Regions from separate parts of the Pseudomonas wadenswilerensis genome, predicted to be linked through region 2. Evidence: riboswitches for the same ligand, from Rfam matches in the RefSeq annotation. Region 2 holds a riboswitch; the other holds the start of a gene.
What was found. Region 2 has a riboswitch for FMN ahead of ribB (3,4-dihydroxy-2-butanone-4-phosphate synthase). Riboswitches for the same ligand answer to the same signal wherever they lie in the genome.
Positions count from the first base shown of each region.

Region 1: it holds a riboswitch for FMN, as region 2 does, so the genes downstream of both, LOY45_RS07250 (6,7-dimethyl-8-ribityllumazine synthase) here and ribB (3,4-dihydroxy-2-butanone-4-phosphate synthase) in region 2, are expected to answer to the same signal.

Region 1 is NZ_CP087191.1:1,565,696-1,569,094, forward strand. Features, by position in the region: gene LOY45_RS07240 (topoisomerase II) at 1-151, shown strand, start outside; gene astE (succinylglutamate desuccinylase) at 162-1,169, shown strand; gene LOY45_RS07250 (6,7-dimethyl-8-ribityllumazine synthase) at 1,252-1,758, opposite strand; FMN riboswitch at 1,851-2,002, opposite strand; gene alaS (alanine--tRNA ligase) at 2,355-3,399, shown strand, end outside.
Region 2 is NZ_CP087191.1:5,140,768-5,144,166, forward strand. Features, by position in the region: gene rtcR (RNA repair transcriptional activator RtcR) at 1-212, shown strand, start outside; gene LOY45_RS23595 (alpha/beta hydrolase) at 283-1,371, shown strand; FMN riboswitch at 1,438-1,581, shown strand; gene ribB (3,4-dihydroxy-2-butanone-4-phosphate synthase) at 1,661-2,311, shown strand; gene LOY45_RS23605 (SGNH/GDSL hydrolase family protein) at 2,524-3,399, opposite strand, start outside.

The DNA.
Region 1 (3,399 bases), 2.3 Mb from region 2:
CGACGTCGAAGAAGACGATACCGAGTACGCCAACTTGCTGCTGCGTCCGCTGGCGACCAACCTGGTCAGCCTGCAGCTGGAAATGGAACCGGCCGATGCCGGCGACGATGAAGAACACGTCCATGGTCCCGACTGCGGCCACCATCACTAAGGAATAGCCCATGCTCGCCCTCGGCAAACTGCTTGAACTGACCCTGGCCGGTCGCGAACCGGCAGAGAAGACCCAGCTGACTGTCGACGGCGTACGCATGCGCTGGCTCGGCGAGGGCGCCCTCGAAGTGCGCCCGCCCGAGGCTCGTGACAATGGCCAGGACCTGCTGCTGTCGGCGGGCATCCATGGCAACGAAACCGCACCGATCGAGTTGCTCGATCGGCTGCTGCACGACATTGCCCGCGGCGATCTCAAACCGCGTGCGCGTATTCTGTTCCTGTTCGGCAACCCCGAGGCGATCCGCCGCGGCGAGCGTTACATCGAGCAGGACGTCAACCGCTTGTTCAATGGCCGCCACGATCAGTCCAGTGGTGCCGAGGCCCTGCGTGCCTGTGAGCTGGAGCGCCTGGCGGCGACTTTTTTCAGCGTCCCCGAGCGCACCCGCCTGCATTACGACCTGCACACCGCCATTCGTGGTTCGAAGATCGAGCAGTTCGCCCTCTATCCGTACAAGGAAGGTCGCCAGCATTCGCGTCGCGAACTGGCGCGCCTGAGTGCGGCCGGCATGGAGGCGGTGCTGCTGCAAAGCAAGGTGTCGATCACCTTCACCGCCTACACCTATGAGCAATTGGAGGCTGAAGCCTTCACCCTGGAGCTGGGCAAGGCGCGGCCGTTCGGGGAGAACGGCCAGGTCAATGTCGAGCGCCTGGAGACCCGTCTCAAGCAGATCATCGAAGGCACCGAGCCTGAAGAGCCTCAAGCCCTGGATGGCCTGCAGCTATTCAGCGTGGCTCGCGAGATCATCAAGCACAGCGAGCATTTTCGTCTGAACCTGCCTGCGGATATAGAGAACTTCTCGGAGCTCGAACCCGGCTACCTGCTGGCCGAGGATATCGCCGACACCCGCTGGATCGTCGAGGAGCAGGGCGCGCGCATCATCTTCCCCAACCCGAAGGTCAAGAATGGTTTGCGGGCGGGGATTCTGATCGTTCCCGCCAACCCCGAACAGCTAGGCTGATTGGGTGGGAGCGGGCTTGCCCCGCGATTGCGATCTACCTGCTGCATCGCATCGCGGGACAAGCCCGCTCCTACAGGGTTATTCAGCCGGCCATTTTTTGCGGCACTTCATTGCGACGCAGGGCGCGCAGCTTGTGCAGGGTATCGGCGCAGGTCTTGGCCGCCTCGGCGCCCTTGACCAGGAAATGTTCGAAGTAGAAGTTCTGATGCTCGTCACCGGCATGGAAGTGGTGCGGGGTCAGCACAGCCGAGAACACCGGCACCTCGGTTTCCAGCTGCACCTGCATCAGGCCGCTGATCACCGACTGGGCGACGAACTCATGGCGGTACAGGCCGCCATCGACCACCAGGCCGGCGGCGACGATGCCGGCGTAGCGACCACCACGGGCCAGCAGCTTGGCGTGCAGAGGGATCTCGAAAGCGCCGCCGACTTCAAAGAAATCGATATCGCTCGCCTGATAGCCTTGTTTACCCATCTCTTCGACGAATGCCTTGCGAGCCTGGTCGACAATATCCTTGTGCCAGCAGGCCTGGATGAAGGCGATGCGCTCGTGGGAAGGGTTCTTGCTATCGATTGCGGTAGGTTGCATTGAAACGGACTCCTGTTTGGATGAGAAACAGGGCGCTGGATCGAAGGGGATTTCGCCATGCAGCTGCACAACGACAGGCGCGGATGCACCTCTCCCGTTCTCTCTTTATCCGGACTATGACCGTCGGCCCCGGAATCACACCGGGTCTGCTGACCTTGCAGGCAGGCCTGCAAGCGCTCGCGGGCTATGCGCATTGCGCGCAATTACCGCCGGTGGGGAATCGCACCCCGCCCTGAGAACGTTACCGTCGGTTGTCAACGGCGAGGAATTATTAGCACAGATGTCAGGTAAACGTATAGGCTGCTAACGATTTTTTCCGGATCAACGACATTTCATCCGGGAAACCTTGCCAATTGCTTTGTGCGGCCCCAGTAATATCGTGTCACCAGATCAAATCAGGCCCAGAGAGGTCGGGCGGAGTGGTCGCGAGCGGTTTTTCGCTGACGTTGTCGTTGCAGGCCGTCCAATTGACGGTTTCTATAGCATAAACACACTGCACCCAAGCCTAAGGCCCGATATAATGCGGCCCTTTGCCGTCGTTTCGTCAATTTGACGCAAGCATTTGCCTTAAGGCCGCCGTTTCCGTGGAAGAACCTATGAAAAGCGCAGAAATCCGTGAAGCCTTCCTTCGCTTCTTCGAAGAGCAGGGACACACCCGAGTTGCCTCCAGCTCCTTGATTCCGGGCAACGACCCGACCCTGTTGTTCACCAACGCGGGGATGAACCAGTTCAAGGACTGCTTCCTTGGCCAGGAAAAGCGCGCCTACACCCGCGCGACCAGCAGCCAGAAGTGCGTGCGCGCCGGTGGCAAGAACAGCGACCTGGAAAACGTCGGCTACACCGCCCGTCACCACACCTTCTTCGAAATGCTGGGTAACTTCAGCTTCGGTGACTATTTCAAGAAAGACGCCATCACCTACGCCTGGACCTTCCTGACCAAGGTGCTGAACCTGCCGGAAGAGAAACTCTGGGTCACCGTCTATGCCAGCGACGATGAGGCATACGACATCTGGACCAAGGAAATCGGCGTACCGGCCGAGCGCATGGTGCGCATCGGCGACAACAAGGGCGCACCATACGCCTCCGACAACTTCTGGACCATGGGCGATACCGGCCCGTGCGGCCCGTGCACCGAGATCTTCTACGATCACGGCGCAGACATCTGGGGCGGCCCACCCGGCTCGCCGGAAGAAGACGGCGATCGCTACATCGAGATCTGGAACAACGTCTTCATGCAGTTCAACCGCACCGCCGATGGCGTGCTGCACCCGCTGCCAGCACCGTCGGTGGATACCGGCATGGGCCTGGAGCGCATCAGTGCGGTCATGCAGCATGTGCACTCGAACTACGAGATCGACCTGTTCCGCAACCTGCTCAGCGCTTCGGCCGCCGCCATTGGCTGCGCCAACGAAGAGCAGTCGTCGCTCAAAGTGGTGTCCGACCACATCCGTTCCTGCAGCTTCCTGATTGCCGACGGCGTGCTGCCGTCCAACGAAGGCCGCGGCTACGTGCTGCGCCGCATCATCCGTCGCGCTTGCCGCCACGGTAACAAGCTGGGCGCCACTGGCAGCTTCTTCTACAAGATCGTCGCCGCCCTGGTGGCCGAGATGGGCGAAGCCTTCCCCGAGCTCCAGCAACAGC
Region 2 (3,399 bases):
ACGCGCTGCTCGGCGACAAGGCGCTGGACCAGTTCGACCGCCTGCAACTGCAGGCCGTACTCAAGGTTTGCCGCAACGCCCGCACTTTGTCCGAAGCCGGACGCCAGCTGTTCGATGTATCACGCCAGGAAAAAGAAAAGCCCAACGACGCCGACCGCCTGCGCAAATACCTGGCGCGCTTTGGCCTGGAATGGAATCAACTCAAGGGTTGAACAGGGTGCTAGAATTCGCGCCCTCTTCGGCCGCATCTGGCCGAGCACTACCGAAAAAGGACTCTCGGCCATGTCATTGCTGACAGCTACCCGCTTGCATCTCTGCTCCTTCGGCCTGCTGGCCGGCCTCAGCCTCACCGCCGCCAGTGCCTACGCCGACGAAGCCACCGACCAGGCCGTGCACAAGGGCCGCTGGCAAGGCATGGCCGCCATGGCCAACCTGTACCTCAACGACGCCACCCCGGCCGAGTTCATGGATGCCGGTGACAAGGAAAAGAGCGAGCACGACAACTATGCCGGCGCCCTGGCCTTCTATCTGACCGCCGCCCGCCTGGACCCGAAGAACGCCTTCGCCTCTTACCAGGCCGCTGCCGCGCTGTCGTCCATGGACAGCCCGGAACTGGCCGCGCAATACCTCGACCAGGCGCGTGAGCGCGGCTTCTGGCAAGCGGTGATCCTCAAGGAAGACGACGAACTGGAGCCGATGCAGAAAGACCCGGCCTACCAGAAGCTGCTGCAAGCCGCCGAGAAGAACTACCCGACCCAGGCCAAGGACGCCGGCCTCGCTGCGTTCAGCATTCCTGAAGGCAAGGCGCCGGCTGGCGGCTGGCCAGTGGTGGTATGGCTGGCCGGTTTCGGCACCGAAGGCGTCAAGGGCACCAACATGCGCGCCGACCTGGTGGGCGACAAGGCCGTGCTGGTGGCCCTGAACGGCACCCTCAAGCGCGACGAGCATCAGTTCATGTGGCAGCGGCAATCGGTCGAGCCGACCGAGCAAGCGGTGGCCGCGGCCCTGAAGAAGCTGGAAAAAGACACCCGCATCGACCGCTCGAAAGTTGCCCTGATCGGCTTCTCGCAAGGCGCCGAACACGCCGCGCACCTGATCGCCCAGTACCCGCAGAACTACAGCGGCGCCGTGCTGCTGTCGCCGGGCGGCTTCAAGATCCCGTTCACCGTGCAGAAGGCCAAGGACAAGCGCCTGGTCGTGGTCCATGGCGCCCAGGAACATGAAAGCAACCTGCAACTGACCGCCACCACCGAAAAAGCCTTCGCCAGCAACAACAAGGTGCAGAGCCACGAACACCCTGAAGGCCACACCTTCCAGGACGACTGGCGCAAGACCTACCCTGGCTACCTGGATTACGCCCTGGGCCTTTAAGCCTGGCTTAGACCTAGGTCGTAGCCCTGAGGCTTGCAAGCATGATGGCACCCTGATGTATGCTTGCACGGTCTTCAGGGCGGGGTGCAAGTCCCCACCGGCGGTAAATCGAAAGATGAGCCCGCGAGCGCCTCGGCCTTTGGTCGAGGGTCAGCAGATCTGGTGAGACTCCAGAGCCGACGGTCATAGTCCGGATGAAAGAAGGCGTCAGGTCAGGGCCATCGTGCGCCCTGGCGCACGCATTTTGTTCGCCCTGAAACGTTCATCGATCACTTACGAGGAGCGTTTCATGTCCCCTTTGCACCGCAAGCAATTCCCTAACGTCGCTGCCGCCGTCGCTGCCTATCAGGCCGGTAAACCCGTGCTGTTGCTCGATGACGACGACCGCGAGGACGAGGCGGATATCATCGCCGCCGCCGAAAACATCAGCCTGCAGACCATGGCCATGATGATCCGTGATTGCAGCGGCATCGTCTGCCTGTGCCTGGATGAAATCACCGTTGACGAGCTGTCGCTGGCACCGATGGTGCCGAACAACCGCGCCCGCCATGGCACCGGTTTCACTGTGACCATCGAAGCCGCTGAAGGCGTATCCACGGGCGTGTCGGCCCAGGACCGCATCACCACCATCCAGGCAGCGCTGGACTCGACCCGCGCAGACCTGCGCATCGTCAGCCCCGGCCACGTGTTCCCGCTGCGCTCACGCGATGGCGGCGTGCTCACCCGTCGTGGCCACACCGAAGGCTCGGTAGACCTCGCCCGCCTGGCTGGCCTGCGTCCGGCAGCGGTCCTCTGCGAGCTGATGAACCCCGATGGCAGCATGGCCCGTGGCGAACAGGTGGCAGAGTACGCCAGGCTGCATTCGCTGCCGGTACTGACCATCGACGAGTTGGCCCGTTACCGCCAGGCAGCCTTGACTCCCGCCCTGGAAAGCGCCTGAAAAATATTCTGTTCGAGAAAATTTACAGCCCTGCAGACAGCTACTAAGGTGAATGCAGAGGAGTGAATCGCGGCTGATTCAAGGCAGTCGCATCGTGCTGAGCGGGTGCAGCTTCATGCACCCGGATTTGCCTCTATTAGGAGGCGGGAAGACGACTTCATGGGGCGCCGCAAGCCAACCCGGAGTCGTCCCCGCCTCTGCTTTTTTCTGCCCTACTTCAAGCCCAGCTGCGTGCGCAAAAAGTCGTGCAGGCCGACCGCGCTTTTCTTGTAGCCGTCCGCCGTCAGGTGCACCAGATCGCCACGGGCCAAGCCTGAAGCCTGCCAGCCGGCAATCGAACACTGTCCGCCCATATACGCCTGCCAGTCCCAGAACAGGGCATTGGCCTGCTTGGCTGCCTGGCGCTGGATGCGGATCACCTGGGCCAGTTGCTGCGGCTGGCGCGCGGCGCAACTGCGGGCCTTGCGCTGCTTGATCGAGTCCGGCGGACCAACCAGCAGCACCACCGCCCGCGGCAGGTCCTGGCGCAGGCGCTTGAGGGTATTGCGCAGTTGCGTCTGGTACAGGTTGAGATCGAGGGTGTCATCGAAGGCTTCGTTGGTGCCGTAGGCGAGGATCACCAGGTCCGGGCGCAAGGTCTTGAGGTTGTCCTGCCAGCCGGCCTGCCATTTGTCCTGCACCTCAAGACGCGCGCCGTTGATACCCAGCGCCGAATAGATCACCCCGGCATTCTTCTGGCCCTGGATGTACCACCCCCCCAGCACGGTGCCGGGACGGCCGTTGAGGGTCAGGTCCAGCGGCAGACCGAGGTTGCCGACCTGCGGGCCGAAGCGCCATTGCCCGCCGGTTGCCGCCAGCATGCGCTGGTTGCGTCCACGACCGTCGCGCAGCACCAGGGTACTGTTCTCCCGCGCCTGGTACAGCGCCTGCACGCGATAACGTTGGGCACCAGGTTCACGGGCCTCGATGCGTACGCTGGGGTTGGCCGCCATCGGCACCGACAAGTAACCGCCGAGCGGGAACTGCGTGCTCTGCTGATTACGCGCCGACACCAGCTCCCACTGGCGCTTGGCGGCTTTGAGGATAAC